3 regions of the Halomonas sp. 113 genome follow, and region 2 is predicted to be linked to each of the others. Evidence: predicted binding sites of a transcription regulator. Region 2 holds the regulator's gene; each other region holds the start of a gene.
What was found. Region 2 encodes FNR, which switches genes on or off when oxygen is low (the NO sensors DNR and NnrR bind a similar motif). Its sites were predicted from a motif close to TTGATNTANATCAA; they were not measured.
Positions count from the first base shown of each region.

Region 1 (10,542 bases), 2.8 Mb from region 2:
CCATATCGGTTGAGAAAATAGCCGAGCAATCCAAAAGCCAGCATTATGTAGAGGTTAAACACATCCCCATCAACTCCGTAAACACCGATAAAACAGAAAACAATGATAGCCGATATCAACTGTTTTCTTGGCACTAGCAGTACACGAACAAACAGCTTGATACCTAAACACATGATGATAAGCATGAAGAAGTTAGCGACTAAGTACGCTAAAAATATGCCGTAAATGATGCCGCTCTGGCTTTCAAATAGCATCGGTCCCGGCGTAACGCCTTGAATCATTAAACCACCCAATAGAACAGCAGTCGCGGCCTCGCCGGGGATGCCCAGCGCAAGCGTAGGAATTAACGCCCCACCTAATAAAGCATTGTTCGCGCTCTCAACGGAGACAATACCTGCACCATGCCCCTTACCAAACTTTTCAGGTGTTTTAGAAAAACGACGTGCTTGGTCATAGGCCACCAGTGAGGCGATACTGCCCCCAGCGCCAGGCACTGGGCCCACGACAGAACCAGACACTATACCGACGAGAAGGGCGCGCCAATTGCGCAGCGTTTCAATAAAGCGCGGGCGTGCAATATCGACCTTATGGGGGCTATTCTGAAGTTTATTGGAGGGGTCATATTCGAAGGCATCTTTCAGCACTTGTGACACAGCGAATAATCCAATCAGCGCCGGTAAAAGGTTAATCCCGGTCAATAAAGAAAGCTGTCCAAACGTAAAACGGTCGACCCCCGCAATAGGATCTGTACCGATGGTAGAGCAAAAGAAACCTATCAGGCCTGCAATCAAACCTTTAAGAAGGGACTTGCCCGCAACAGAAGCAATAATGACTAGCCCGAAAATACTCAGCGAAAAATACTCCGCAGCACCGAATCGCAATGCAAACTCAGCGATGGGTGGTGCGAGAAGACTTAACACCACCATACTTGCTACACCGCCAAAGAAAGAGGCAACAATTGCCAGCCCCAGGGCTCTCCCCGCTTCCCCCTTTTGAGCCATTGGGAAGCCATCGAACGTCGTCGCGACCGAGGATGGCGTCCCTGGAATATTCAACAATATGGCGGGTATCGAGCCACTGGCACCAGCACCACACAGGGTACCCAGCAGCATACCAATACCCATCACAGGCGGCATTCCAAAGGTTACCGGCAATAATAGGGCTATCGCCATGGCCGATGTTAAGCCAGGCAATACCCCCATGATAATACCTAGGAAAGTCCCACCGGCAATCGCCAATAATGTACCCAACTGGAAGACCAGCCCCAAACCATCAATATAACCCGTTAGCATCTCACTTCTCCTTCTTCAATCCGGCAGTGGGATATTGAATAGTTCGGTAAATACATAATAGATAACCAATGATAAAGCGAACGCAAAAACTGTATACGCTGCTAGGTTTCGAAGTTTTCGACTATTGCTTAATTTTTGAAATTCACCGCTAGTTATGACAAGGCAAACGACATTTAAAAAGCAAAATATCGCTGTGCTTGCGATATACCCCAGCCGCTCGAAAGAGTTGATATAAACAATAATCAAAGCCACGATGGTCAGCCATTGCAAAATGCCTTTCTTCGGAGCAGTGGCATTAAGGGCTGTTACGCCTTCCCGCACTCGCCTTGCAGCAAGCCATTCGTAAGAATCACGTATTAAGCAGGGCACAGCACACACAAAAATCAAGCCAGAAATCAACTTTGGAAAAGAAGCGGGGGAAAGCCCCCCCGCCATGCTGACTGCTGGCAGCGTAGTGGCCATATAAAACCCAATTGCCGATGCCACCACAAGAAACAGATCAAAGATCGGTTTACCTATATCCTTTGCCATCAGTCACTAACTCCTTATTGTATTTAGCAGCTAAGTCGCCAGCACTGTCTTTCATCACTTCAGCAGATTCAGCGATAAACGCCTCTAACTCATCTCCATACAGCGGTACAATATCCAAGCCCAGATTCGAGGCAGTCTCTTCGAAGGATCCTTCGTCTACAATTTCTTTAATGGCGTTGACCCACGCTTCCTTAGCCTCTTCCGGTAGGCCATCAGGGCCCGCGATGCCGCGCCATACTGTCAGAGACAGGTTGTAGCCTTCCTCTTGGAAAGTGGGGACATCGGGCAGCGACTCGCTACGCTCTGCGTAGGACATACCCAAGGCTTTCAGACGACCGGACTCTAGCGCCGAGCGAAGTTCCGCCCCACCTAGCACCACGGCATCCACGTGCCCGCCCATAGCAGCGGAGATAGTCTCAGAACCACCGGGATAGGGAATGAAGTTAAAATCGACTTCAGCGGTATCAGCAAAGGCCACCGCCGCGATGTGAGCTGATGACCCTACCCCCGAAACCCCAACTTGCACCGAGGTGCCTTCCTTCGCAGCCTCGACCATAGCGTCCAAGTCGGCGTATTCACTGTCTTCACCAACAGCGATGACGTAGGGTTCTTCAAGAATCTTGGCGACAAAATCAAAATCTTCGTAGGTAAAGTCAACATTACCCAACGCCTCCAAGGTCAGCAGTGCATTGCTGGCGGCAGCTAAGGTATAGCCATCTGAATCTGATGCCTGAGCACGTGTCAGCCCCACGGCTCCGCCGCCGCCCGAGATATTGCGAATGACCAAGTTGGTATCGAGTTTTTCTTCCAGAAGCGGCTGTAGTGCGCGGACGAAGGTGTCGTTGCCGCCACCGGCTGAGAAGGGCACGATCATATCGATGTTTTGCTCAGGATATTCAGCAAATGCACCAGCACTGGCCATCATTGCTGTTGCCACAGATAAGCTTAGCGCTAACTTTTTCATTGTAATGTCCTTCTTTGTCATGTTTAGAGTATTCACTCAGCGCACTAACGCTGGCTTTTTCGGATCAAACTTCCAATCATCTATCAAATATTGCATTGCCATCGCATCATCCCGAGCACCAGCAGGCAGTGAACGATAGAGCTTATTAGCCTCCTCTATGGCCTTCATATCGATGTCGACCCCAAGCCCCGGCGCATCGGTTACGGCCACTTTGCCACCCACAATCTCCGGCGGATTGCGAGTCAGGCGAGCATCGCCCTCCTGCCATATCCAGTGGGTATCAAGCGCGGTTGTGCGCCCCACGGCGGCGGCCCCCACCTGGGCGAACATGGCAAGCGAAATATCGAAATGGTTGTTGGAGTGCGAGCCCCAGGTCATACCATGATCCTGGCAGAGCTGGGAGACACGTACAGCACCGGAAAGTGTCCAGAAGTGCGGGTCGGCTAATGGAATATCGACTGAGCGCAGCATCAACGCGTGGGCCATTTCCCGCCAGTTGGTGGCTACCATGTTGGTGGCGACAGGCAATCCGGTGGCATGGCGAAACTCAGCTAAAATCTCGCGACCGGAGAAGCCTTGTTCCGCCCCGCATGGATCCTCTGCGTAGGCAATCACACCGTGGAGATCCTTGCACAGCCGGATCGCCTCTTCTAGCGACCAAGCACCGTTAGGGTCAATGGTCGTGCGCGCATCCGGAAACGCATTGTGCAGCGCCGTGACGGCCGCTATTTCTTGCTCACCAGCCAGAGCCCCGCCCTTTAACTTAAAGTCTTTAAAGCCGTATCGATCATGCGCCGCCTGAGCTAGCTCAACAATGTGCTGAGGGGTCATGGCCGCCTCGTCGCGCAAACGGTACCAGTCGTGATCCAAGCCCCCGGTGCCACGTCGAAAATCCAACGGCGTAGCGTGCCCATCACCGATAAAGAATAAGTACCCCAGCACGTCAACGCTGTCACGCTGCTTGCCGTTGCCTAGGAGCTCTGCCACCGGCACTCCCAGAAACTTCCCCATCAAATCAAGTAACGCCGCTTCAAGCGCGGCAACTGCATTGATGCGTAGCTCAAATGTCCAGGATCCTTTACCGAAATCTTCAAAATCGGCACTCCGTCCGGCATTGTGCAACGACGCAATCATGGAGCGCATTTTTCCGATCGACTGACCGACCACCATCTCTCGCGACTGCTCAAGAGACGTTTGAATCGTCTCGCCACCGGGGGCTTCGCCCACCCCTACATTACCGTGACTATCCTTGAGGATAACCAGGTTGCGGGTAAAATACGGCGAGTGCGCTCCACCGATATTGAGTAACATGCTATCGCGCCCTGCCACGGGAATGACCTGCATATCGGTTATCGTGGGAGTGTCGTGACTCGACATAAAACAATTCTCCATATAGGCGGTGTTAGCGCGCAGATCAGCATCCCGCTCATTGCCGCATTAAAATAACGAAGGCGGACAAACGCAGCCCTTGTTGGTCAATCAAAGACTTTTAAACTCAAACCCACTCTTCGCTGCTTGGCATAGGCGATCTAATTATCCGGATCAATATGTCATACATCATACAAACAAGAAGATAAGTAGCATGACTTTCAGACGCAAGCAGCAGTAGTGAAAATTAAACCAAAGTAGCACTTGCTGGCATGACTGCCAGCAAGTGATTAACAACCTAAAAAAGACATTAAATAACTGATTTTATTTATTTTTATACTTCAACCACCCAGCCTGGCTTAAACACCGCTGGAGTAAACTCATCAGGGTATCCACCAGGGTTGGCAATGATACGCGTGCCGTTACGCAGAATATCCACGGGTTCGTGAACATGTCCGTGCACCCATACATCCATATTGCCCATTAAATGAGGCAAATTGGAGGCAAACGCGGGGGATAACGCGTCGCCCAGATATTGGCCTGGGATACAGTCGTGTAGCGGGGCATGATGGCTAACCACCACCTTAGGGCCATCAAACGGCTGGGACAGCTCTTTTTCGAGCCAAGCAAGCGCTTCAGCATGCACCTGCTGGCTTGCCTGAGGTGTGAATGTCTCCCCTGGCGAGGTTTGAACGATTTTAAAGTCGGGCATGTAGCGCAACGCCTTAGACTCAGTATCGGCGGGGTTTTGCGTTGGGTCACCGGCGTACAACGCAAAGTCAGTCCATAGCGTTGTACCGTAAAAGCGTACGCCATTGAAAGTGACGGCACGATTATCCAGAAGCTCAATGTCGAGCCGCTCGGCTTCGAGCGCCAGCTCATCACGCAGCAGCGGCATGCAGGTACCGTAGAACTCATGGTTGCCTGGTACATAGATAATCGGCGTGTCTGGAAACTGGTGGCGCGACCAGGCAAGGCCTTCGCACTTACGGTGAATATCCCCCGCCAGAACCACTACATCTGCCTCCGCCTCAGGCAGCTCGCGGTTCCCGTCAAAAAACTCCAGGTGCAGGTCAGACAAAATACGCAGACGCATAGGGCTCCTCGCAACAAATACCTATTTAAACGATCTTACCCGGCCTAGGACACGTTGTCGCAGGGCATCGGTGTCACGTCAAGGCATGCTGCATTGCAGCAAAAATAGGCTATAATAACGATGTAGTCCCAATAGGAGGACCGCACAATGACTTTTTTAATAACCCCCCCTGCACGCGATAATGAAGTTCTAGAGTTCTGGAGCTTGAATGCTCAATGGCATCGTGCCGCAGTTGAAGCGCTGAAAGCCTATTTAGGCTAATTCAGGTGCTTTTGCGCCCTTTAGACCAAAAGCTAATCACCGAAGCCGGAATATTTTCCGGCTTTTTTATGACTATGAAAATCTTTTCCATTCAAAGACCTAATATCGTCATTTCAGCATTTGTAAGCCATGGCTTACGAAAAATGGCAAAACACCTACATCGTTAGGACTAGCCCTTCGCAAAAAAAGCTCTTAGTATCCGACCACAGCTAAATTGCTGCTATGCACAACACAGGCTGTGTACAACATAAGCTTTCTACAACTTGAAGGCTTTACAACATAAGTTTTACAACAAGGTCTCATCGCATTCCCTGTCCCCTGAAAGAGGAGTGAACGCCATGCAACACTTAGTCACCCCAACACAAGCGTTGGAAGTAGATGTTATGGAAGTATGGGCACAGCGTGCCCGCCAACAACGTGCGGCACTTGACGCTATTAAAGCTTACCTGCGCTAAGTCCCCAAACGTCATATTGGTTCAACGCCGCTCAACGCCTCGTTTCAGCGAGGCGTTTTTTTACCTAGTTAAATGGACAAGCATCACTATCAGGTCTAAATATACGACCTCCAGGCTATAACTATGCTTTACGCAGCCATGCATTACCCTGCAACATAGTCTCTTGACACAAGACGCCTGTATAAGATAACGCTCTTCTGCTTACCCGCACCCCTTACCAGATGAACCGCTTTAATGCTCGCTACCATTAGGCTTAATTATATTTGTCACCTCTTTAAAAAAACAAATAGTATTGCAATACCTAGTGGATTAATGATAACCACCTCGACGCTTCAGTATACATAGTCCCCCCAAATCATTTACTTCACGGCTGGGTATGGAGTTATATAAAGAAATAGTCTAATATTAATTCGGCTGATAAAGGCGCAATACTCAACGTGCAGACTCTTCTTGTTATGCACGCACATTGACGAAGGAACGGACGATGCAAACACCTTTTTTGGTTCGTAAAACATCTTATGCTTTAGGTTTAGTGGCGACACTCGCCCTTAGCGGCTGTCAATCAGGCGCTGATCTCGGAGGCTTAATGTCTGCGGGCTCCAGCTTAGCCGGCGCTGCCACGATGTCAGATCAGCAAATGCAACAACTAGGCGATCAAACCATCGCCCAGCTTGACTCCCAGAACCACCTTGTTGCAGACGATAGCCAGTATGCAAAACGCTTGGCCGAGTTAACCCAAGGCTGGGAAACAGTCGACGGCCATACGCTTGACTATAACGTTTATCGAATAGAAGAAATGAATGCTTTTGCGGTACCCAACGGATCCATTCGACTGCATAGCGGGCTGATGGATGAGATGACCGACGATGAAGTGCGTTACGTTATCGCCCACGAGATCGGCCACGTCTCGTTAGGACACTCCAAGCGTGCTTTCCAGGTTGCCTATGCTGCTTCCGCTGCACGTGAAGCAGCTGCGGCCAGCGGCAGCACTACCGCCGCCGCACTATCAAGCTCTGAGCTTGGTGACCTGGGCGAAAAACTGATCAATGCTCAGTTCTCTCAAAGCCAAGAGAGTGCAGCTGATGACTATGCCATTGAGCTAATGCAGCGCCACGACATGAATGCAGAGGCTTCAGTTGCAGCTCTACGCAAAATGGAAGCCAAATACGGCAACAACAGCAGCGTCTTCTCCAGCCACCCAGCAGCGGGTGATCGTGCAGAGCGCCTAGAAGCTTCGTTCCAGTAAAGCTCAGGCACTGGTACTCCTGCCAAGTTAGTCTTGATAATGAATGGCAGGAGTATTGGTTGCTTAGGTTTACCGATTTTTCTTACCCCCACTAAGCCCACTCGCCACCCTCTTCTTGCTGTTCGGACAGTTGCGTCAGGTAAGTGCCCTGCAAGATATACATTCGCTTTACATCGCGGTATTTGCCATTGATAAAGAACTCCTGCACCAAGTGGCCCTCTTCTATAAAGCCACTCTCCTCGTAAAGATGAATCGCTTTGACATTATCCACCGCCACAATGAGATATACCTTGTGCAGGTTTAGAATGGTGAACGAGTAATGCAGCGCTTGGCGAATTAACGTGCGCGCAAACCCTTTGCCCTGATGCTCCGGGGTAATAATGATTTGAAACTCGCCGCTGCGATGGATGTAGTCGATCTCGATCAGTTCTACCAGACCGATGGCATTTCCATGGCTATCTTCAGCGACAAAGCGCCGTTCGGCGTTGTCATGGATATGCTTGTTATACAGCTCCTCCAGCTCATCAAATGACTCGTAAGGCTCTTCAAACCAGTACGACATAATGCTCTGGTTATTATTTAGCTCATGAACAAAGCGCAGGTCGTTGCGCTCCAGTGCACGCAAATAAAGTGTATGGCCCATTGCCCGCTTTCCTTATGAATATCCGTTAAGAATACTCGTTTTAAACTTGCCCGCCACTCGGTTCTTGCCTTTAGGTTAGGCCATTTTGGCCAGGCGTCTAAATGAAAACAGCTCCACCAAAGGGTGTTCTCTACCCTCTATAAGCGCGCGCAGCAGTTTGGCGCCTATCATGCTATAGCTGATGCCGTTGCCGCCGTAGGCCATGGCAAAATGAACGCGTGGGCCTAGGGCGTCATGCGGGCCGAAAAAAGGCAGGCCGTCGTCGGTTTCAGCAAAGGTGCCACCCCAAGAGAATGTTGGGTTGATATCGAGCTTAGGCCATAGCGTTGCTATTTTAGCTGTTAGCCCTTCGGCCTTCTCTTCTACCCGCGCATCGCGGCGCTTGGGAATATCTTCATCGTCGTCGTCTCCCCCTACGAGAAGTCGTCCATCGCAGGTAGTGCGCATATACAGGTAGGGGCGCGATGATTCCCACATCATGGTGTGGCGCAGTTTGACCAATGCCTCTGGCGGTAGTGGGTCGGTAATCAGCGCATAGCTACTGCGATTGACGGCCACCTTTTCTGGCAGCCAGTCTTGAGACTCATACCCTGCGGCCATCACTACGTACTGGCAACGCAGCTTGGCGCCATTGGCCAGAGTGAGCGTGACGCCTTGATCATCCGGCGTCATCGTCTCCATCTGTGTGCGGTCATATACTTCTCCCCCACGCGCGACCACTCTGGAAAACAGCTGATATGCCATGCGATAAGGATCAATAGTGGCGGCTAGCTGAGTAAGAATAGCGCCGGGTGCCTCAAAGCCGTACTCCGCCAAAATAGCCTTGCGCTCAAGCCACTCGGCTTCAAAACCGTGTTTTTGGCGCAGCGCCAATTCCTCCTGAAGCGATGCGACATCCTCTTCGCTACTGGCATAGTAAAGGCTTTGCTGACGCTCAAAGTCCACATCGCCCAGCCCTGCCGCCAGGGACTCAAGCTCGCCAATGGCCTCTGCACAGGCGCGGTAAGCACGCACTGCATCGGCTTCGCCATAGCGCTCGGCTAGCTCTGTCATATGGGTGTCAATTTCGTACTGCAGCAAAGCAGTACTGGCGGCTGAACTGCCCCACCCAACATCCCGGCGTTCAAGCACCACCACATGGTGGCCACTGCGGCTTAGCTCATCAGCAATCAACGCCCCCGTAATACCGCCACCAATCACAACAACCTCGCATTGGTGATCGCGAGTCAATTGAGGAAAGGTTTTCAACAGGCCATTTTTGACTGCCCAAAAGGGATAACCACTTTTCAGATCCATCTGTTTGCCTTTGCTTGAGAGACTTGCAGTATGCTGTTAACCATAGATGGTTCCCCAGAACTTGCTTGAGAAAACGCTTCCGAGTGATTGCTCCACACAATAAAGGAGATGCGCATGATTGATTTACGCAGTGATACGGTGACCCGTCCGACCTCTGCCATGAAAGACGCCATGATGGCCGCCCCGGTTGGCGATGATGTGTGGGGCGATGACCCAACGGTCAACGCGTTTCAAGCAAATCTGGCCGAACAGGCAGGTAAAGAAGCGGCACTGCTGTTTCCTAGTGGGACTCAAAGCAACCTAGTGGCACTAATGTCCCACTGCGAGCGCGGCGATGAGTACATTGTTGGGCAGTCCGCGCACGCCTATCGTTGGGAAGGCGGTGGCGCCGCGGTGCTGGGCAGTATCCAGCCCCAGCCCATTGAAAACGCCGCTGACGGTAGCCTGCCACTGGAAAAAATCAGTGCCGCGATTAAAGCCGACGATTTTCACTTTGCGCGTACTAAGCTGCTGGCATTAGAAAACACCATTGGCGGCAAAGTGCTGCCCGCAGAGTACGTATTAAAAGCCACTGAGCTTGCTCGCGAGCGCGGCCTGGCAACGCATTTAGACGGGGCGCGCTTATTCAATGCCGCTGTCGCAACCGACACCTCGCTCAAGCAGCTGTGCCTGCCGTTCGATAGCGTGTCGCTGTGCTTCTCAAAAGGCCTGGGTACGCCAATAGGGTCGGCGCTGGTGGGCTCACAAGCATTGATCGACCGCGCTCGGCGCTGGCGTAAAGTGGTGGGTGGTGGCATGCGCCAATCAGGTATTATCGCCGCCGCCTGCCAGTATGCGTTAGATCACCACGTGGCAGACTTAGCCGACGATCACCGCCGTGCAGAGCGCCTTGCAGCGGGCTTAGCAAAGCTGCCAGGAGTCGAGATCAGCGCTCAGACAACCAATATGGTATTCGCGCATTTTCCCGACGAGCATGTAAAGCCACTCTCCGCCTGGCTAAAAGAGCACGGCATTTTGATTGAGCTGCTTTACGCCACGCGTTTCGTTACCCATCGTGATCTTAATGACGCAGATATCGACAAAGTCATCGCGGTGATGGAGGCCTATTTTAGTCGCCATTAAAAACGAGTCGTCATTAACCAATAAATGGCTTAGCTAAGCGATGTCGCCCCTAGAGCAAGATGCACGGCGATACCCGCCATCATCAAGCCAATCAGGCCATCGATAATGCGCCATGCGATGGGTTTTGAAAGCCAAGGCGAAAGCGCAGCGCCGCCCCAGGCCAGAAGGCTGAACCAAAGGATGGACGCAGTAGATGCCCCCGCCACAAACACACCGGCGCTCTCCTGCTGGGCGCCAATGGCGGGTATTAGCAGCAGCGTATCCAGAT
Region 1 is NZ_LR881453.1:1,098,324-1,108,865, reverse strand. Features, by position in the region: gene YERSI8AC_RS05275 (tripartite tricarboxylate transporter permease) at 1-1,292, opposite strand, end outside; gene YERSI8AC_RS05270 (tripartite tricarboxylate transporter TctB family protein) at 1,308-1,823, opposite strand; gene YERSI8AC_RS05265 (Bug family tripartite tricarboxylate transporter substrate binding protein) at 1,804-2,787, opposite strand; gene YERSI8AC_RS05260 (enolase C-terminal domain-like protein) at 2,824-4,164, opposite strand; gene YERSI8AC_RS05255 (metallophosphoesterase) at 4,490-5,251, opposite strand; gene YERSI8AC_RS05250 (M48 family metalloprotease) at 6,452-7,213, shown strand; gene speG (spermidine N1-acetyltransferase) at 7,305-7,856, opposite strand; gene YERSI8AC_RS05240 (NAD(P)/FAD-dependent oxidoreductase) at 7,932-9,152, opposite strand; gene ltaE (low-specificity L-threonine aldolase) at 9,267-10,274, shown strand; gene YERSI8AC_RS05230 (LysE/ArgO family amino acid transporter) at 10,304-10,542, opposite strand, start outside.
Region 1: a site for FNR is predicted at 4,320-4,333, ahead of YERSI8AC_RS05260 (enolase C-terminal domain-like protein). Genes of this name have one in related genera too.

Region 2 (10,542 bases):
TTGGCGCCTTACCGGTGAAGCCACATTCCCCGATGAAGACAGCGTCACACTACTGCCGGGAGGACGCAAAGCAAGCGAATGAGCGACGTAACGACTGCCGCGCCCTGCTACCACTGTGGTAACCCGGTGCCCGCTGGGGCGCCCTGGTCGATTACCCTTGATGATCATGCCCATCCGCTCTGCTGCCCTGGCTGCGAAGCGGTGGCCCATGCCATCGTCGATGGGGGCCTTGAAAGCTACTACCGCTACCGTACCGAACTGCCCGAACGCCCTGATGAGCACCAGGCTGCCAAAGCCGATACCTGGTCGGTGTTTGACGACCCCGGACTTCAGGCACAGTTTGTTCACCCCGACGGCGATGAGGGCAACGTCAAAGCGACCCTCGCCATCGAAGGCATTACCTGTGCTGCCTGCGCCTGGCTGATCGAGCACCGCCTGAATGCCTTAACGGGAATTGCCACCAGCGCCGTGAACTTAACTCACCACCGCCTGCGGGTGAGCTGGGATCCTCAGCAGCTGAAGCTCTCGCAACTGCTGGCCGAACTGGCCGCGATTGGCTACGAGGCCCAGCCCTACGAGCCAGACCAGGCCCAGGCGCGCCTGCAGCATGAAGAGCGCATGAACGTACGTCGGCTGATTATTGCCGCCGTCGGCATGATGCAGGTGATGATGTTCTCGATCCCGATCTATGTCTCCGGCTCCGGTGAAATCAGCGAAGACTTCTACGCACTGTTCCACTGGCTCTCCTTTGCCCTGGCCACGCCAGTGGTGTTTTTCTCCGCCCAGCCGTTTTTCCGCAACGCCCTGCGCGACCTGCGCACCGGCGTACTGGGCATGGATGTGCCGGTGTCACTGGCAATCGGCGGGGCGTATCTTGCCAGCAGCTATGCGGTGCTGTTTGACGTGGGCGAGGTCTATTTTGACTCGGTGACCATGTTCACCTTCTTTTTGCTGTTTGGCCGCTACGTGGAGAGTCGCGCCAGGCGCCGCAGCGGGCATAGCGGCAATGCGCTGAGCGGCGTGCTGCCGATTTCGGCCACACGGCTGGACAGTGACGGCAGCGAGCGCATTTTGCCCGCCAGCGAACTCACTCCCGGCGATCGCGTATTGATCAAGCCCGGCCATGGCGTGCCTGCCGATGGCATCATCGAGGAGGGTGAATCGAGCCTGGACGAATCAATGCTGACCGGCGAATACCTACCAGTAACCCGCCGAGTGGGCGACCGCATTACCGGCGGTAGCCAAAACATGGAAAACCCGCTGGTGATAAGGGTTACCCACACAGGGCGCGATGCCCGTGTAGCGGGTATCGTCGATCTGACCGACCGTGCCTTTGCCAGCCGCCCACGGCTGGCCCAGATGGCTGCGCGCATGGCACACCTATTCGTGCTGCGCCTGCTGGTAGTAACGGCTTGCGTGACCCTCGCCTGGTGGTTTATCGACCCTTCACGGATGCTCTGGGTACTACTTTCGGTGCTAGTGGTGACCTGCCCCTGTGCCTTGGCGCTGGCCACTCCCGCGGCACTGGCAGCTGGTCATGGCCAACTGCGAAAGCGCGGCGTCTTGATCACCCGCGCCGATGCCATGGAGACGCTCTCTAACGTTACCCGGGTGATTTTTGATAAAACCGGCACCCTAACCCGCGGCGAAATGCACCTTACCCAAACCCAGCCCTTTGGTGAATTAACCGCCGAGCATGCACGGGCCATTGCCGCCGCCCTTGAAGCCCACTCGGAACACCCGATCGCCCGCGCCTTTCGGCCGTTCCGAGAGGCTACCCTGCAAGCCAAAGATATTCACAGCCACACCGGGCAAGGGCTCGAAGGGAGCCTAAACGGCGCTCGTTGGCGGTTGGGCAAGCCCGAATTTGCAATGGCTAGCGCAATAGATAGCGCCGTGGATAACGTCATGGCGGCGCCTGCCAAAGGCCAATGGCTGCTGCTTAGTGAAAACGGTGCACCCCGCGCCTGGTTTGGCCTGCACGATGGCGTTCGCGACGACGCTGCCGCCACGATCAAAGCCCTCCAGGCTCTGGGCTTAAGCGTGGAGCTGCTATCTGGTGACACCGAGGATGCAGTGGAAAGCCTGGCCGATCAGCTCAATATTGCCATCTGGCATGCGGGCACCAGCCCAGAAGGCAAGCTGGCCCGGATGAAAGAGCTTCAAGCCGCAGGCGAAACCGTGGCGATGATTGGTGACGGCATTAACGACGTGCCGGTGTTAGCCGGTGCCGATGTGGCGATTGCCATGAATGGCGCAACGGATCTAGCCCGCACTCGCGCCGACGCAGTGCTGCTCAGCCCACGTCTGATGCGGATTTTTGAGGCCATCGAGATTTCCCGCGCCACCCGGCGTATCATGCGCCAGAACATGATTTGGTCAGTGTGCTACAACTTTTCGGCGCTGCCGCTGGCGGCAATGGGTCTGGTGCCGCCCTGGCTAGCCGCAATTGGAATGTCGCTTAGCTCGCTAGTAGTGGTGGGTAATGCCCTGCGACTGTCGCGCTGGCGACCTCAGCCCGCGCCAACGCTAGACACTTCAACACCGGTGGCCGCATGACGATTCTTTATCTGCTGATCCCGCTTTCCCTGATTTTGCTGGGCCTCGCCGTCTGGGCGTTTTTCTGGGCGGTGAAAAATGATCAGTTCGATGACCTAGAAGGCCCAGCGCACCGCATTCTATTTGATGAGGATGAAAACGATCTTAGCCCTGAGCAGCGCCGCCAGCATCAGCAGGCAAAGCAAAAATCTTCCGAACCATCAGCGGCAGACACACCCGACGACCAAGAGCCTCGGCCATGAATCCAACGGGGCTTGATCTGCCGCCGCTAATGGCGGCGTTTGTGTTTGGCTTGATGGGCGGCGCCCACTGCATTGGTATGTGTGGCGGCATTATGAGCGCGCTCACCTTTGCAGTTCCCCCCAGCATGCGTCATCCGGCGCGCATGGGAGGCCTGCTGCTCAGCTACAACACAGGCCGCATTGTTAGCTATATGAGCGCAGGCACGCTGGTGGCACTGCTAGGCACGCTGTTTTCCCTTTCTGCTACGGCACGCCTGCTGCTGCAGATATTTGCCGCGCTGATGCTGATCTTAATGGCACTGTATATCGCCAACTGGTGGAAAGGGCTGCTCAAAGTGGAGGCCGTTGGCCGGCGACTATGGCGCTTTATCGAACCCGTGGGGCGTCGCTTGATGCCCGTAGTGCATATTCCCCAAGCCTTCGCCCTGGGAGCGCTCTGGGGCTGGCTCCCCTGCGGGTTGGTCTACTCCATGTTGGCCTGGAGCTTAGCGATTGCCGACCCGCTTCAGGGCGCTCTACTCATGGGCGCCTTTGGGCTTGGCACCCTACCTGCGCTGCTTGCCACTGGCCTGGCTGCCCGCCAGCTCAGCCATTTGATACGTCACCCCGCGACCCGCAGCGTGGCAGCGCTGACAATTATCGCTTTTGCGCTGTGGCAACTGTGGACACTTTCGGTACACAACCTCTAATAGCATGACGTGGCTCAACATTTACCTCCTCACCACGGGTTAGGCTAGCGGCATATCCTAACGTCGGAGCGCCCCTTCATGCCCGTTCATACCCCTGCTGCCTTGCCTCTTGCACCCGCTGCTGCCGCAGCCCCTATGCAGCCGGTGTGGGACGAAGCGTTACTGCGTCGCTACGACACCAACGGCCCACGCTACACCTCCTACCCAACAGCGCTATCGTTTCACGACCAATTTACCCCTGGCGACCTGACCCAGGCGCTGGAGCGTAGCAATGCCAGTAAGCGTCCGCTCTCGCTGTACGTTCATGTGCCCTTCTGCCGCAAGATCTGCTTCTACTGCGCGTGTAATAAAATCGCTACCAAAAACACTGCCCTTGCCGAGCCCTATATAGCCCGGCTTGACCGCGAGATGGTGCTGACCGCACGCCATTTGGATACATCACGACCGGTGGAGCAGTTGCATTGGGGCGGGGGCACGCCAACCTTTCTCAGCTTGAATCAGATGGGTGACCTGATTGATCGCCTGGACGCCCGTTTTGGTCTTTCGTCGTCTGCTGATCGCGATTACGCGATTGAAATAGATCCTCGCGAAGCGGATGTGTTTACGCTGCGCCATCTCGAATCCCTCGGCTTTAATCGCATCAGCTTGGGCGTTCAGGATTTAAGTCCACTGGTGCAAAAAGCGATTAATCGTATCCAGCCTCGGGTACTTACCGAAACGCTGATGGAGGAGGCGCATCGCCTGGGCTTTCGCTCGCTCAATCTCGACCTAATTTATGGCTTGCCATTTCAGACTGAAAAGAGCTTTGCCAACACCCTACGCCAGGTGATCGAGCTCAACCCGGCGCGCCTTTCTGTGTTTAATTACGCGCATATGCCCGAGCGTTTTGCCCCGCAGCGGCGCATTAATGTCGATGACTTGCCAGGCGGAGAAGAGAAGCTAGCGATTCTGCGCACCACCATCGAAATGCTCACCGCAGCTGGCTATGTGCATATCGGTATGGATCACTTTGCCCGCCCTGACGATAGCCTGGCTATTGCCCAGCGCGAAGGCTCGCTGCAGCGCAACTTCCAGGGCTACTCCAGCCATGCTCAGTGCGACTTAATCGGGCTTGGCGTATCGGCGATTTCCCGTATTGATGACGTCTATGCGCAGAATCCTAGCGATCTGGCCCGCTACGAAGCGGCGCTGGATCAGGGGCAGCTTGCCACCGTGCGTGGCATACGCTTAAGTGATGACGACCTGATCCGCCGGGATGTGATTGAGCGGCTGATGTGCGATATGGGCATTGACCTGGCCGCCGTTAGTCAACGCTGGAACATCGATGCCCCCCGCTACTTTGCGCCAGCGCTCGAGCGCCTGCAGAGCGCCGAACAGGATGGCCTGCTGACCCGCAGCGGTGATCAGCTTAACGCCACGCCGATGGGGCGGCTGCTGATTCGCCATATAGCGATGGCGTTTGATACCCACCTTTCCGGGCAAACGGGACAACGGTATTCTAAGATTGTTTAATCACCTTATTGCAGGCATGCTAAAGCGACTATAATAAGTAAGGATTTTCTAATTGATAAGTGTGACCCACTCAAGGAGCAACGCATGTTGGAACCCATGAGCCGTCGTCGCTCACTACTCCACGAAACTCGCTGCCAAACCTGCAGCTTGAGTTCTCTGTGCTTGCCGCTTGCCCTTGAGCTGGACGATATGGGGCAGTTCGACGCTATTATTCGTCGCCGTGCACCACTCAAAAAAGGCGAGCCGCTGTTTCGTCAGGGCGACACCTTTACCAGCGTTTACGCAGTCCGTTCGGGCAGTTTGAAACAGGTCACCGCCGAAGGTAACGGCAGCGAGCAGCTAACCAATTTCTACCTGCCTAGTGAATTGGTGGGGTTGGATGGCATTGACGAAGAGCATTACCCCGGTAGCGTTATCGCCCTGGAAACGACCACGGTCTGCGAGATTCCTTTTGACCGCCTGGATTTGCTCTCAGAAGAGATCCCTGAGCTACGTGGCCAGCTGTATCGGAGCATGAGCAAAGAGTTACGCGATGACCGACGCATGATGCGCCTACTCTCGCGCAAAACCGCCGATCAACGGCTGGCCACCTTTTTGATTACCCTTTCGGATCGTTTTCGTCGCCGGGGCTACTCGCCCTACAGCTTTCGCCTCTCAATGCCGAGGGCCGATATTGGCAACTACCTGGGCTTAGCGGTGGAAACCGTCAGCCGCATTTTAAGCCGCTTTCAGCAACAAAGCGTGGTGGCGGTTTCCGGGCGAGAGGTCAACATTCTCGATATGCCGCGCTTGATTACCCTCGCCGAAGAGGAAGAACAAACAGCTAGCTGACGTTAAAGGCTTGGATACGCCCCGCCAGTAGCTCTGCTTGCTTGGCCTCAAGGCCTTCAAAATCGAACAGGCTGCGGTCAGCCAACTGGGAAGGGGAAATGTTGGTGACAGCCTTGAACATGCTCTCCAGGCGGCCGGGAAACTTTTTGTCCCACTCGGCGAGCATCTCTTTGACCACCTGACGCTGCATATTAGGCTGGGAGCCGCACAGGTTGCAGGGAATGATTGGGAACTCCATCAGCCGCGAAAACTCAGCAATATCCGCTTCTTTGCAGTAGGCCAACGGCCGAATAACGATATTCTTCCCATCATCGGATAGCAGCTTTGGCGGCATCGCTTTCAGGTTGCCGCCAAAGAACATATTGAGAAACAGCGTTTCGAGAATATCTTCCCGGTGATGGCCCAGGGCTATCTTATTGGCGCCAATCTCTTCGGCAAAGCCATACAACGAGCCGCGCCGCAGCCGTGAACAAAGCGCGCAGGTAGTTTTACCTTCCGGGGTTTTCTCTTTTACCACCGAGTAAGTATCGCGCTCGACAATGTGGTACTCCACGCCCTGCTTATCCAGATACGCAGGCAATACGTGCTCGGGAAAACCCGGCTGTTTTTGATCCAGATTGACCGCTACCAGCGAAAAATTGACCGGCGCATTGCGCTGCAAATTGCGCAAAATCTCCAGCATCGTGTAGCTGTCCTTTCCACCGGAGAGGCAGACCATTACGCGATCACCTTCATTGATCATTTGGTAATCAATGATCGCATTGCCCACTTCTCGGCGCAGACGCTTTTGCAGCTTGTTAAATTCACGCTTCTGCTTCGCATCAGCCAGCTCAGGCTGGTCGTGCTCAGCGTTAGCTGGGGTGGCTCCAACCGTATCAAGGTGAGCAGGATCAAAGTGATCAAGAGATTGCATGGTATAAGCACTGCCGAGGGTATGGTGAAGAGAAGAGGCGCTACAAATAAATAATTGGGCGCTATTCTAACAACACTCTTCGCCTTGACCCAACTACTCGTCGCTCCTCCCTAAGCAGCCTGCGCCATAATACGCTGCAGGCGCATATACAGCAGTGCGCTGGCGGTGGCCTCTCCAAGCACACTCTGCTTGCCCATGACGGGTACTTGCCAGCATGCCAACGCCTGGGCGAAGCTGCTGGGCGCTTCGACCTCCGGGTGCAAACGGCGCAGTTGGCGCTGATGCAGTTTTGCCACATCGACCTGGGCGTTGGGCAGGGCAAAATTCAGCCGCTTACTGAGCAGTGCATTCAATGCTCCAATGCGCTTCTCTAACTGCCAGCCAACGATGGGCCGATTGCCGATAAATTCTACTAGCGCGCTCAAGTTATCACTGTTTGGTAGCAGTATCTCCCCCGCCTCGCACAGCAAGTGATGACGGCGCAGCGTTGCGCTCGCGGGCTGCTTCGCGCTGCCAAGGGTGATCACAAAAGCGCGGCTGGTATGCACCTGCTGATGGCTCAGCACCACTGCCGCCACGCTGATCACAGGTGATGATTGCGTGGGCGTTGCGGTGCAGGCGAGTGCCACCAGCTCTTCGCCCATATAGGGCTGAAACAGCCAGGCATAGGGGGAGTCTGCACAACGACGCCGGTCACTTTCACGCCTTAACAAGGTGCGCAGCGAGCCGCTAAATAGCGTCACATGTCGATCTAACAGCCGCATTCCGCTCACGAATACTCCAAATGGTAACGGTGGGAAAGCCGCTGCTTAAAGTCTTTGACAATATGCATCGCTTCGCGCAGCAGGTCGCGCTCCAGGGAAGAGAGGTTCTGCACCACGACACGGTTAGCGCGTCTGCTGCTTTGGGCGTTAGTTTCTTTCGCATCCGCAGAAGTTTCCAGCGTACTTAGCTGCTGCTTGAGGCGCAGCTCAGAAAAGAGCGCCAACGCTTCGCCCAGGTCATCGGCAAAACGGCGATCCAACCGGCCGTCAGTAACCAGGGCATCCAAGCGATCAAACGTCGAGGTGGCTTTGATGCGCCGCTCAAGCGCCATGGTGCGGACACCGTGCACGATAGGGAAAATACCGCCTTTCTTGATATCGATACCGTGCTGAGGCTTTTTCAGCGAACCAAACAGCGTCAGCGGCGTCGAAAAGCGCAGCGCCGTGCGGGCAAAATAGGAAAGCAGCAGCTCATCGCCCGAGCAGCGTTCAAACAGCTCATCGCGCACGCTCTCAAGCAAGCTCGGGTTGCCCGCCACGCCATGAGCATCGAGCATAATGGCCAGCTTCATCAGGCTATCGCCATCACGCTCCCTGGCCCACTTGGCAATATTACCTTTCCATTGGGATACCGTGGCCACCCACTCGGGGTTAGACACCATAATGTTGCCGGGGCACGGCGGGTAACCAAGCTGAATCAGGGTATCGGTGAGCGTTTGCATATGGCTGGCAAGATCAGGCCACTGGGTTTCATCGGCAAGAATCAAGCCGTTATCCTGATCCGTTTTTAGAATCTGCTCACCGCGCCCTTCGCTGCCCATCACCATCATGCAGCTCTGCTCGTGATAGCGCTTATCGACAGTGAACTCCCAGGCCTTGCTAATAATACGGCCGTTTAGTGCCGCAAGCAGATCCATCGCAAAGCGCAGCTTAACGCCCTGGGCCATCAGCGCTTTGACCAGCTCCGGGGTGCGCTGACTGGCAGCCGAAAGCGCCTCTAAGTTGGTCGCCTGCTCGATCTGCAGGCTCACCACATAGCTGCGGCTTGAGAAGTAGCTAAGCACGTCGGTGAGCTCTACAACGCCTTTCAAGACGTTTTGCTCCATCACTACCACCCGCGCCACTTTATGGCGGGTCATCAGCACCAATACTTCAAATAAGTACTGATCCGGTGCGACGGTCACCAAGTTAAAATGGGCGATCTTATCCACCGATGATGTTACCGCGCTGCCCTTTAGCACTAAGGCGTTGAGCAGATCGGTTTTGGTCACCATGCCGAGGGTGTCGTCCTGGGTCGACACCAGCAGGCTGTCGGCGTGACTTTCGTTGAGCTGTTTTACAGCGCTAGCGATATCGGTCGTCGCTGCCATCAGCAGTGGCGCACGCATGCACTCGCTTACCTTGGCCAGCATAAAGCCTGACATGGTGACGCCACCTTCGGCGCGCTTTTCGGTCATCAGGCGCGCCTTATGGGTCAGCGATTGGCGAAAAAAACTGCTGAAATCAGGATAGTGGCGACACAGCTGCTGAAACAGTGCTTTAGGCATTAGGTAACACAGGCACTCCTGTTCAGCCTTAAAGCGGTAGCGGCTTTTACCGTTGAGAATACTGATCGCGCCAAACAGGTCCCCTGCCGTGTAGTGACCAATACGCGCGGTAGATGAGGGCAATGTAGGATCGATTTCCGCCACTTCGCCTTTATGGATCAGATAAACGAACTCACCCGCTTGGCCAGTCTCTAAAATGATTTCGTCACGATCAAAATAGGCCAGGTCAATGCCACGACGAATGTGGTCACGCCCCTCATCGTCAAGGAGCGTAAACGGCAGTTGGGATAGATCCACATCGACCATGGCGTATGACCTCATTAAACGAGACTGCGACTAACCGTTTTTTGCCTAATGGCGAGCAAGCAGACATAAGAAATAACAAATAAACATCGTGATTCGATACTGACCCACATAAACTGACCTACTCCAGCGCTTCAAAAACGTTTATCGATTATTATATGAAGGTGGCTGTACGGGTATAAAGGATTCACTTCCCAAGTAGCAAGTAGAACGTTGTTATACCTTTAGCTATCACGCTAAAGTCGAAGCGACTTTTGATACACGACCAAAGTATCGACACTTACTAACCGTGCTTCCGGCAAAACCCAGGACATGTATTTAAAGTAGCCAATAACTGCTTTTATTTGCTCACTAGACTATCGTCCTATAGCTCTTCAAACGCCTACAAAATTCGCTTAAACAGCCTCTAAAAACTCGTATTTTCAATAACATGCATCTTACCAAAAGCCAATTCGTCGTTTATTGATACCAAAGTCTGGGATTTATTTTTTGACGTTTATTGCCCAGTATTAACAATGAGTCATGCAGGGTAATCGCACGTCACTAACTAACTCGACATTTCATATCGAATAATAAGGTGATGTGCTAACAGAAGCTGACTCACCACTCCTATCGATAGGGTGGCTTTAGACGTGCGATTGCCCTGATGGGTCACACGCTATTCCTCGTGAACTTTCCCAACCTTAAAAATCACAAGTGGAGAGCAACACAATGGCAGATGACAAAACCAACGCTGCTGAATACTGGAAAGCAAACGTCCGCTTAATTTTCGGATGCCTGGCTGTTTGGGCATTTGTTTCTTACGGATGCGCTATCCTTTTTCGCCCGCTGCTCGCCGGTATTCCGGTTGGCGGTACCGATCTTGGCTTCTGGTTTGCACAACAGGGCTCAATCCTAACGTTTATCGTGCTGATCTTCTTCTATGCCTGGAAGATGAACAAGCTCGATCAAAAATTTGGCCTTGGGGAGTAAGCCGGTATGAGCCAGTTTGCAATTAACTTACTGTTCGTCGGCGCCTCTTTTGCCTTGTATATAGGCATTGCGATTTGGGCGCGCGCCGGCTCAACGAAAGACTTCTATGTCGCGGGGGGCGGGGTTCACCCGATCACCAATGGCATGGCCACCGCAGCGGACTGGATGTCAGCTGCATCGTTCATTTCCATGGCGGGCCTGCTAGCCTCA
Region 2 is NZ_LR881453.1:3,891,999-3,902,540, forward strand. Features, by position in the region: gene YERSI8AC_RS18430 (FixH family protein) at 1-82, shown strand, start outside; gene YERSI8AC_RS18435 (heavy metal translocating P-type ATPase) at 79-2,559, shown strand; gene ccoS (cbb3-type cytochrome oxidase assembly protein CcoS) at 2,556-2,801, shown strand; gene YERSI8AC_RS18445 (sulfite exporter TauE/SafE family protein) at 2,798-3,490, shown strand; gene hemN (oxygen-independent coproporphyrinogen III oxidase) at 3,569-5,002, shown strand; gene fnr (fumarate/nitrate reduction transcriptional regulator Fnr) at 5,087-5,833, shown strand; gene ttcA (tRNA 2-thiocytidine(32) synthetase TtcA) at 5,826-6,746, opposite strand; gene YERSI8AC_RS18465 (DNA polymerase III subunit epsilon) at 6,857-7,510, opposite strand; gene YERSI8AC_RS18470 (DUF294 nucleotidyltransferase-like domain-containing protein) at 7,516-9,363, opposite strand; gene YERSI8AC_RS18475 (DUF4212 domain-containing protein) at 10,072-10,332, shown strand; gene YERSI8AC_RS18480 (sodium:solute symporter family protein) at 10,339-10,542, shown strand, end outside.

Region 3 (10,542 bases), 830 kb from region 2:
CTCACCGTGATGCCGCTTGTTATGGTTTCTGCTCACTAAGCTCAACCTTTCTGCCATCAGGATCTTGGACGACATAAACATGCTTTCCGCCAAACTTATACTGGTCCACTAATTCTAAGTCAGGGATGATATTGCCCAGACCTTCCACTGAAAATCCTAGTCGCGTGTTGTCTACTGATTCGCTGCTAACCAATGGATACAACTCGAATACAAACCCCGCATTTTCTGACGAGTAATGCACTGGCCCACAGCCATGCTGCTCTTCCACGAAGCTGAAACCGAGCTGCTCATAGAACTGCTTGCTGGCCCGCAAATCGCTGCACCGTAGTACGAACAAATCAAGTTTCATAATTCACCAAAATGACATAACGCTGCAACGTGCGCGGCTTTGTAATAAAGGCGCAGCCGCAACGTACAAGCAGTCGCTGTACCTGCGGCTATTATCCATTTGCCGAAATTACAGTTATGTTAAACCCTTCATCAGGTGTGGGCGCAACAAAGTACTTTGTAATCTGCTCAAACATCTCTTCAGTATCCGTTGCCGCTCTCTGCGGTTGTTCTGCACGCCTTTTGGCTATCTGCTCTAAGCAGGTATCATTTGGCTGGTCAATGTAAATTAGCTCATGGGGAGCCTGAATCTCTGAAAAGACACTTCTAAGCCATTTTCGTTGCGGAATCGTATTTGCAGGAAAGTCCATTACCACATTAGTGCCTGACGCCAAGATCGACTGAGCCAGCTTCTTCATTTGAGGCTTGAGCCGTCCAGCATATTTTACGTAATCTTCCAGTGTCTTAATGCTATCGGGATAAACCGACGCAAGCCACTCGTCTTCTGAAAGCAGTACGGCGTTTCGTTCTTGGGAAACTTCAAGAGACTTTGTAGTTTTCCCTGCCCCCATTTTCCCGCAGCAAAATGTCAACACTCCTTTCTTCATTTCTTGCCTCGTATTGCATAGCAGTTTATTTCTGCGCATACGTATTTTCCTAGAAAGCGTAACACCATAAAAAAACTCCAATGTGTTAATAGTAATGGGCAAATTACCAACTCCCATTCAAATGCTCGCTAGAAAAATGCGCATGCTCATTCCTGACCATCTTTTCGCATTGCCTATAAACACGAGCAGATGTTTTACAACTCGCTGTTTTAATTTATTTTTATAAACAATATTCTGGCAATATTTGATCATACCTCTTGCTGAGCGTATCAGAAAAACACGCATTACAGACTAAAAATACTTCATATCACTGCGCATGCATCCATACAAATGGGCAAGCCAAATGGCTAGCAGCCCGCTTCTGAATTAGGTCTCTCCAGCCGCCCCTCCCCCTACCCCCCCCATGTCTAATAACTCTTGCCCTGGATCAATAATCCACTCCCTGGGTCTCGTTACACTGGTTTCATCGTTAAGCGGCTATCGGAAAGCCGTCTAATCTTACTATCTGCGTTAACACCTGGAGTGATCCCATGCGTAAAGCCGCCCTGCCTACATTATTCGTCACCACTGTTGCCGCTGCGGCAATGATGACCAGCAGCCAGGCATTCGCCTACGGCGCTGGCGATTTCTTCACCCGCGTGGGTGTGGCCAAAGTCGCCCCCACCAGCGACAACGGCTCACTGGCCAACGGTGCGCTATCAGTGGATGTACAGGATAAAACCGATTTCGCGTTCACCTTGGGCTATCGCTTCCACGATAAAGTCGGCGTGGAACTACTGGCGGCGCTGCCGTTTGAACACGACATCCATTTAAACGGCGATAACATTGCCTCAACCAAGCACCTGCCGCCGACCCTAACACTGCAGTACTACCCGCTGGGCGGCACTCAGTCACGCGTACAGCCCTATGTCGGCGCCGGTATTAACTACACCTTTTTCTCCGATGAGGAGCTGACGATTGGTGATTTAGACCTGGATGACTCCTGGGGAGCGGCAGGCCAGGTAGGTGTTGATCTATTAGTTGATGACCATTGGGCGCTGAACGCCGCTGCTTGGTACATCGATATCGATACCGATGCGAGCGTTAACGGTGCGGCGGCAGGTACCGTTGAGATCGATCCTCTCGTGGTCATGGCAGGCCTCAGTTACCGCTTCTAAGCCACTTGCAAAACCGCTAGCGGATGTTATCCACAAAGCCTGCCTCACGGTGGGCTTTGTGCGTTTAGTAGCATGCCGCTTTAAGCGCTTTCAGTGACGATCTGGTCGACCTTCTCTACCGCCCGCACGATGAGCAGCTGGTGGTGGGCGGGTGTTTTCTCCTGCTGTAAATAGGCCGCCACGGCGGGAGCCACCTCGCACTTTGCGGGCATGGCTGCACGGGCATCCATCAAAGCGTTCAAGCGGGCAATAAACACAAAGCGTACCCATTGAGGCAGCGACATCGTGTCGATGCAAAATGGCTGCTGGCTGGCAAACGCCTCTGCATCGGGTGTTGGCATGCGCCATAGATCGGCGGCTTTCATCGACGCCTCAAGCTCTAGAAGCGCTGTCTGCAGCGGTTGATAAGTACTCATAAAGTCGCTTGTCACTACCTTGGAAAATGAAGTAAGTGTATCGTCTGCCCATTATCCCCACTCAGCGGGCGCCTTGCCACCTATCAACGCTTGCGGGAAGTTATCCATAGACTCACAGAAAACCTGCATGAGCCTGTGGATAAACTATGGAAAGGTATCGCAGCGCCTGCTCTCATGGGGCTTTGGCAAAGTTGATTAATTTTTAACCGCATTGTCATTAATGCTAATGCCTTAAGGCACTGTCATTAACACCATGTTTATCAGTCACTGCGGCTGACAGTGCCACATCAGCAAGGTAGAGTGCAGGCTTGCAACGCGGAAGGATGTCATGCAACCAATTCAAACCCTTGATGAGTTTTTTACCCGCAGCGGTGGCGAGGTTTCCCTTTACCATATGGGGCGACACGTCGTCTCCTGCCCGCGGGAGTCACTTGCCGCCTTTGAAGGTGGCGAAATGGCCTGGCCAGAACCCTGGCAAGGCCAAGCGCGCTTAGCCATTGTGTTTCGCCTTGGCGATATGCCCGAACCGGCTATTTGGTTCTTAGCCTTGCCACTGGACGAGCAGGGAATGATTGCCCCCGCCCAGCGCGATGCGTTTTTAAACCGGCTGCTGGAAACACTGGGGCGCGCGGTTTCTAACGTGGGTCGTGAAGAAACAGCGGACGTGGATCACTTAATGAAGGATAATCCCCTCGCCTTCACGCCTAACGTCACCTTCCAAGCCATGCTCAATGCACGCGCCACCCATGCGCGTGGGCTACCCGCCAGCCAGCATTTTGAGCCGGTTGATGCCTACTTGAGCGGCCAGCAAGCGATCGATTGGCAGGCATTGGGGTTACAAGGGATTGCCGATTACGTCGTGAGAATGGAAACACTTGACGCTGAATCGCTCGCGCAGCGGTTGCCTGAACTGCCTACCGCCGTTATCCACTCCTTGTGCTACTGTTTAGAGCACCAGCCATTGCCGCAGGCGTTAGTCGCGGCACTGCAGCGTCGTGGCGAAGCCGCTGCACAAGCGGGCGACATCGAAACGCTGTGTGCCTGTCTGCGCGCAGTGGGCAATACGGATGCATCAGAGGTGGGTAATTGGTACACGGCCTTACTTAACAACTCAGCGGCCTGTGGGCCGGATGTGCTCGCGGCAATAGCCGGGCGCGGCTGGGGCTATCTTGAAGACGCGCAGCGCCTGCCACTTTTTCTGCAACGCTTAGCAGAAGATGAGCGTAGCGATTTTGCCGCCGTAGTGCGTGATATTGCGTTAATACCACGACTACGCTTACCGGTCATGATGGCACTGCGGGATGCGCCTGCTGGCTCCGCAACCCAACGCCGTTTGACACTGATGATGTCACAGAGGAACGCTTGATCCGATGTCACTTTTAATTGCAAGGAGTGAGCCGTGAAGGAATTACCCTATCAGGCCAAAGCGGTCATTGGCCGCCGCGAGATGGTGACGCTACCTGAACTAGGGCTTCACCTATGCTGTAAAGCTGACACTGGCGCGCGAACATCTGCACTGCATGCAGAAGAGATAGAGACCGATGAAGATGACCATGGTCAACTGTGGGTTAGCTTTATCACCCATAGCGGAGGGCCAGACACGCCAGCGCATCGCTTCCGTTTGCACCTGCATGATCGACGCCGGGTCACCAGTTCCAACGGTCATAGCGAGTGGCGCTATGTTATACGTACCCCGATGCAGATGGGCGATTTGAATTTCCCCATTGAACTGACCCTTACTGACCGCAGCAATATGCGCCACCCGATGCTACTAGGCCGTAGTGCCATGCGCCGCCTCCTGGTGGCCCCCGGTGCCGCATTCTTGCACGGTGAGCCTTAACCCCTTATTAGTCGCTTCAATCTCAGCTCGGAGTCTCCTACATGCATATCGCTCTGCTGTCACGCAATCGCAATTTGTACTCTACCCGCCGCCTGGTTGAAGCCGCAGAGCAGCGTGGGCATACCGCCCGCGTGGTGGACACGCTGCGTTGCTATATGAGCATTACCTCGCACCACCCTTCGATCCACTATAAAGGCCAAGAGATTGAGCCTTTCGATGCGGTGATCCCGCGCATTGGTTCATCGGTCACCTTTTACGGCTGTGCGGTGCTGCGCCAGTTTGAAATGATGGGCACCTACGTTATCAACGATAACGTCTCGATTACCCGTTCGCGGGATAAATTACGCTCACTGCAACTGCTGTCGCGTAAGGGGTTGGGGCTGCCAATTACCGGCTTTGCCCACTCCCCCGATGACATTCCCGACCTGATCACCATGGTCAAAGGTGCGCCGCTGGTCATTAAGCTGCTCGAAGGCACCCAGGGGATTGGTGTGGTATTGGCGGAAACCAATCAGGCCGCTGAATCCGTCATTCAAGCGTTCATGGGCATGAAAGCCAATATCATGGTGCAGGAGTACATCAAAGAGGCGCGTGGCGCCGATATTCGCTGCTTCGTGATTGGCGATAAAGTGGTCGCTTCAATGAAGCGCCAGGCGGCGGACGGTGAGTTTCGCTCGAATCTACACCGCGGCGGCACCGCCACCGTGATCCGCATCACCCCTGAAGAGCGTTCAACGGCGATCCGTGCAGCCAAAGCCATGGGCCTGCGCGTTGCCGGTGTCGATTTGCTACGCTCCAATCACGGCCCGGTGATTATGGAGGTTAACTCTTCGCCTGGTTTGCAGGGCATTGAGAACGCCACCGGCAAAGATATTGCGGGAATGATCATTGAGCACATTGAAAGAAACGCTTCACCAGCCCGTAAAGCACCGCCCAAGCCTAAAGGCTAAGGCAAAATATTAAAATAATCCGTTTCGGGGGTGGCAAATAGTCGCTGTCACCCCCACAATCTGCGTCACCGAAGGAGGTAGACGCTCATGTTTCTCGATAATCGCCAAGTGGCGATGGACAGCGTATTGGAAGCGCTGGCCGATAGCATTGATTATTTCCAAGACAATATTGAACGCCTGCGCCCGTCGCTGCGTGACGCTTTAAAGCCGCATTATGCTGCACGGCTCAAGCAGATGCGCCAGCTGCAGGATCTAGCCCGTGCGCATTTAAAAATGCTGCCCCGGGATGCAGACGTTGAGCGCGATGATTTTTTATGGCTGTGGAGCCGTCTAAAAAGCTTTGTCGGCAACGATAGCCAAGTACTCATCAATGAGCTATTGGAGCAAGAGCGTGTATTAATGCAGGCGCTCTCCTCTCTGTATACCCACCCGTTACCCGATCCGATTGAACCGGTGGTAGAAGAGTGCATGCAGGGGTGCCGTAAGCTTATCCGCGAGCTGTATGCGCTGCAAAAGCGCAAAACCCACCGCTAACGCCCTATAGACACGCTGCTAGGGGCTTGAAACTATCTATGGCAAGGGCTAATAAAAGAGCTATGGAGGGCTAAAGCGCTCGTTTAGTGATGGCAGAATAAGGTCTATGGGCGTCCGCCTGGGTAATTCGATGGGCTCAGGCGTACCGAGAAAATAGGGCTCCCTCCCCCATACATAGAGATCACCCAGGGTGGCTACGCGTGCTGCCCACTCGCGCAGCTTTAAACGCCACCCCACTGCTACGGTAGGATCATCCGCCACACAGCCAGTGACATCGATACCTAGCGCACGACCAATAAATACCGCGCGGGGAAGATGCCAGCTCTGGGTGATCAGCAGGGCTTTATCCAGCTGAAAAACGTCTCGGGCACGCGCTAGCGTGTCGTAGGTGCTAAAACCAGCAAAATCCATGGTCAGCTGTTCAGACGCGACACCGCGTCGATACAGCTCACGCCACATTGCGCGCGGCTCGTTATACGCCTGGGTACGATTATCCCCAGAGAGCAAAAGATGCTCGACCTGAGCCTGCTCAATTAAAGTAGCAGCGGTTCGCATGCGCGCATGGAAGTGCGGGTTTCTCACCCCACTACGCGTCCAGTGAGACGTACCGAAGACAATCCCCACCTCTGCTGGACGACACTGCTGCGGCTGACGCTCAATGTAAGCGGCGGTCGTCGCGAGCACCCAAAAATTGCCGCCTATAAACAGCAATGTCGCCAGCAGCGACAGTGCTCCTAGCGACATTAATAAATGCTTTAGCCATTTCAACAAAAGGTTATGCATCCAGCTCCCCAGCCGGGGTTAGAACATGCCGAGTTCAAGCTTGGCCTCGTCACTCATCATGTCACGGCTCCAGGGCGGGCTGAAGACTATTTCGGTGTGAACCTTGCTGATCTGCGGCGCACCGAGGATCTTATTGCGCGCATCCGCCGCGATTACATCGCCCATCCCACACCCAGGGGCGGTCAGCGTCATGCGGATAGTTACCATACGCTCACCACTGATAAGGCGCTCGATACGGCAGCCGTAGACAAGCCCTAAGTCAACGATATTGACCGGTATCTCCGGGTCAAAGCAGGTGCGCAGTTGATCCCACACGAACTGCTCAATCTCTTCCTCGGTAGCCGTTTCGGGCAGCGTAGGACGCGGGAGCGACTCAAGCCCCAGGGCATCCAGGTTTTGCCCCTCAATCAAATAGAGGCGCCCCTCAAAACCGACGCTTACCGTACTGCCTTTCGCCTGCATAACGCTAACAACGCTATCTTCAGCCAGTGTTTCCGTACTGCCAAACGGAATGGCAATGGCTTCCACATCACGCTGGAGCGGTAACTGTTGGCCACGTTCGAGGCTGGCAACTTGCTCAAGATCCATAACTGTCCTTAAATGACGATTCCTAAAGAATCGACCTTAACGCACCATACCAATGACACGTTGGAGTGCTTCTACAAAGCGATCCACTTCATCGAGGGTATTATACGCCGCAAATGAAGCACGGCACGTCGCGTCGACCCCAAAATGATGCAACAAGGGCTGTGCGCAATGGTGGCCGGTACGAATAGCGACGCCGAGCTGATCGATCAGCAGGCCGATATCTTGCGAATGCGCCCCTTCCACAATAAAGGAAAGAACGGCCGCTTTATCCGGCGCAGTGCCTAAAATACGTAGACCATCGATTTGACCGACCGCCTGGGTAGCGTGATCGAGCAGTTGGCCTTCCCAGGCGCCGATGGCATCTATGCCAATGCTCTCCATCCACTCAAGCGCTCGCCCCAGGGCAATGACCTCCGCAACAGCGGGCGTGCCCGCTTCAAACTTATGCGGAATAGCGGCAAAAGTGGTACCCGCATCAAAGGAGACCGTGCTGATCATCTCCCCGCCCCCCTGCCAGGGCGGCATCGCTTCAAGCAGCGCCTGCTTGCCGTAGAGCACGCCAACGCCTGTCGGCCCATACACTTTGTGGCCAGAGAAGGCATAGAAGTCAGCATCGATTGCCTGCACATCGACCACTTGGTGAGGTGCTGCCTGAGCACCATCAATCAGAATCAGCGCACCCTGCTGATGGGCAAGGGTTGCCATCTCTTGCACCGGGTTAATGGTTCCCAGGGCATTAGAGACATGGTTCACCGCCACCAGCTTAGTGCGCTCACTCAGCAGCGAGCGATAGGTAGCCATATCCAGCGCGCCGTTGGCCTCAACGGGAATCACCTTAATGGTAAAACCAATCTCGGCGGCCAACAGCTGCCAGGGAACAATATTGGAGTGGTGCTCCAACATCGAAATCAACACCTCATCGCCAGGCGCAAGATTTGCACGCCCCCAGCTATGCACGACCAGATTAATCGCTTCCGTGGTGCCGCGGGTAAAGATGATCTGACGCGCATCTTCCGCATTAAGGAACGCCTTAACCCGGTGGCGCGTGCCTTCAAACGCCGCCGTCGCCTCATCGGCGAGAGTATGCAGCCCGCGGTGAATATTGGCATTATAGCGCGAGTAGTAATCGCTAAACACGTCAATCACCTGCTGAGGCGTTTGGCTAGTGGCCGCATTATCTAAATAGATCAGCGGCTTGCCGTGCACCTCACGGGCCAGCACCGGAAAGTCCTGGCGCAGGCGCATAACATCAAAGGTCGCTTGCGCAGGGCTTGTTTGCACAGTGCCTGTTTGAGAAGGGCTAGACGTTGGCTCAATAACGGAATGTGGCATCAGACGCTCCTGATTGGGTAGTGGCGCTAGTCGTTAAGTGAAACCGCCGCTTCGACAAGCCCGGCAAGGTTGAAGCGCTCTGGCAGCTTACCGGCGACCGCTAACTCAACGCGCTCGGCAATCGCATCCAGGGTGACTTTGTCCAACACCTCGCCAGCGAAAGCGAGCGTTAGCAGACCGCGAGCGGTGGCTTCATCGATACCGCGGGTACGCAGCGCATAAATCGCCTCTTCGTCTAGCTGGCCCGTAGTCGTGCCGTGTGAGCACTTAACGTCATCGGCGTAAATCTCAAGCTCAGGCTTGGCATCAATGTGGGCGCGATCCGATAGCAGTAGGTTTTGATTACTCTGAAAACCTTCGATCTTCTGGCTATCGCGCTTGACATAGACCTTGCCGTTAAACACCCCGTGGGCGCGATCATCCAGAATGCCCTTGTAGTTCTCATTGGAGAACGTCAGCGGCGCATTGTGGTTGACCTTGGTATGGTTGTCGACGTGTTGGCGACCCTGACCAAAGAACAGACCCAGGAAGTTGGTTTCAGCGCCCTGGCCGTTCAAGTCACTAATCAGGTCATTGCGCACCAGCGCGCCGCCCAGGCTCAGGTTGTAGGAGGTATAGCGCGTATCGCGTCCCTGCTCTACGTGAATGCTCGCCACGTGCAAATCACCCAACGGCGCTTCTTGCAGCTTGTAGTGGGCCAGTATCGCGCCCCGGTCTAGCATCAGCTCGCCAACCACGTTGGTGAAGTTCGTCGCTTCGCTTTCGCCTGTGTAGTGCTCGATCAGCGTCGCCTCGCTGCGGCCTCCTGCCTCCACCAGCACCCGCGGGTGACACATCACCGGCAGGCCTGCGCGGGACAGAAACTGCAGCAGAATGGGCTTCTCAACCACTGTTCCCGGTGCAATGCGAACCACTGCCCCCTCTTCCATAAACGCCGTGTTTAGCGCGGCGAAGGGCGAAAAATCGACCCCGGTTAAGCGCCCAAGCGGGCCACCCACGGCTTCGTGGTTCTCGGCGAGCGCCTTGGAAAGCGGTATCACCTGAACGCTTGACGGCAGTGAATCCAAATCAGAGAGCGCCGATGAGAAAACACCATCCACGAAGGTCAGCCGGTAGGCATCAATCGGCAGCGTTAGCGCCGCAGCGGTGGCCGGAGAGAACTCAGCGTTGTCGGCTATTGCAAAGTTGCCCTGGGCAATCGAACGTACGTCGGTGTACTTCCACTCTTCATCGCGACGCGTAGGAAAACCCAGCGCCTCAAAACGTGCAGCACCCGCCTGGCGACGAGCAGCAATCCAGGTCGGTTCCGCTGTGTAGTTCGAGCTGCGCGCCTTCAGCGTGTCTAAAAAGGTTTGCGTATCGCTCATGCCACAGACTCCTCGATACCTTCGTACCCATTGGCTTCCAGCTGTTTGGCCAGCTCGGCATCACCGGTTTTGACAATACGGCCATCGACCAGTACATGAACTTGGTCTGGCACGATGTAATCCAGCAGACGCTGGTAGTGGGTGACCAGTAGAATGGCGCGGTCTTCAGCGCGCAGGCTGTTGACACCATCGGCGACCACTTTCATGGCGTCGATATCCAGGCCGGAATCGATCTCATCGAGCATCGCAAGCTTCGGCTGAAGCACCAGCATTTGCAGGATCTCGTTGCGCTTTTTCTCGCCGCCTGAGAAACCTTCGTTAACGGCGCGCTGTAGGAAGCTAGCGTCCATTTTCATGTAACCAAGCTTCTCTTTCACCAGCTTCATAAACTCCGGCGCTGGCATTTCGCCTTCGCCGCGGGCTACGCGCTGGGCATTAAGCGCAGACTTCAGCAGGTAAATGTTTTTAACCCCAGGAATCTCGACCGGGTACTGGAAACCCAACAGCAAGCCAGCCTGGGCGCGCTCTTCAATTTCCATTTCGAGCACGTCTTTGCCTTCAAAGGTAATCGTGCCCTGGGTAACTTCGTAGCCATCTTTACCGGCAATCACCGCGGATAGCGTCGATTTACCCGCGCCGT
Region 3 is NZ_LR881453.1:3,061,462-3,072,003, forward strand. Features, by position in the region: gene YERSI8AC_RS14480 (VOC family protein) at 20-349, opposite strand; gene YERSI8AC_RS14485 (AAA family ATPase) at 441-935, opposite strand; gene YERSI8AC_RS14490 (OmpW/AlkL family protein) at 1,466-2,092, shown strand; gene YERSI8AC_RS14495 (YqcC family protein) at 2,173-2,508, opposite strand; gene YERSI8AC_RS14500 (DUF3549 family protein) at 2,837-3,874, shown strand; gene YERSI8AC_RS14505 (ATP-dependent zinc protease family protein) at 3,908-4,348, shown strand; gene rimK (30S ribosomal protein S6--L-glutamate ligase) at 4,390-5,298, shown strand; gene YERSI8AC_RS14515 (hypothetical protein) at 5,386-5,832, shown strand; gene YERSI8AC_RS14520 (SanA/YdcF family protein) at 5,893-6,615, opposite strand; gene sufT (putative Fe-S cluster assembly protein SufT) at 6,634-7,203, opposite strand; gene YERSI8AC_RS14530 (cysteine desulfurase) at 7,240-8,535, opposite strand; gene sufD (Fe-S cluster assembly protein SufD) at 8,562-9,902, opposite strand; gene sufC (Fe-S cluster assembly ATPase SufC) at 9,899-10,542, opposite strand, start outside.
Region 3: a site for FNR is predicted at 1,353-1,366, ahead of YERSI8AC_RS14490 (OmpW/AlkL family protein). Genes of this name have one in related genera too.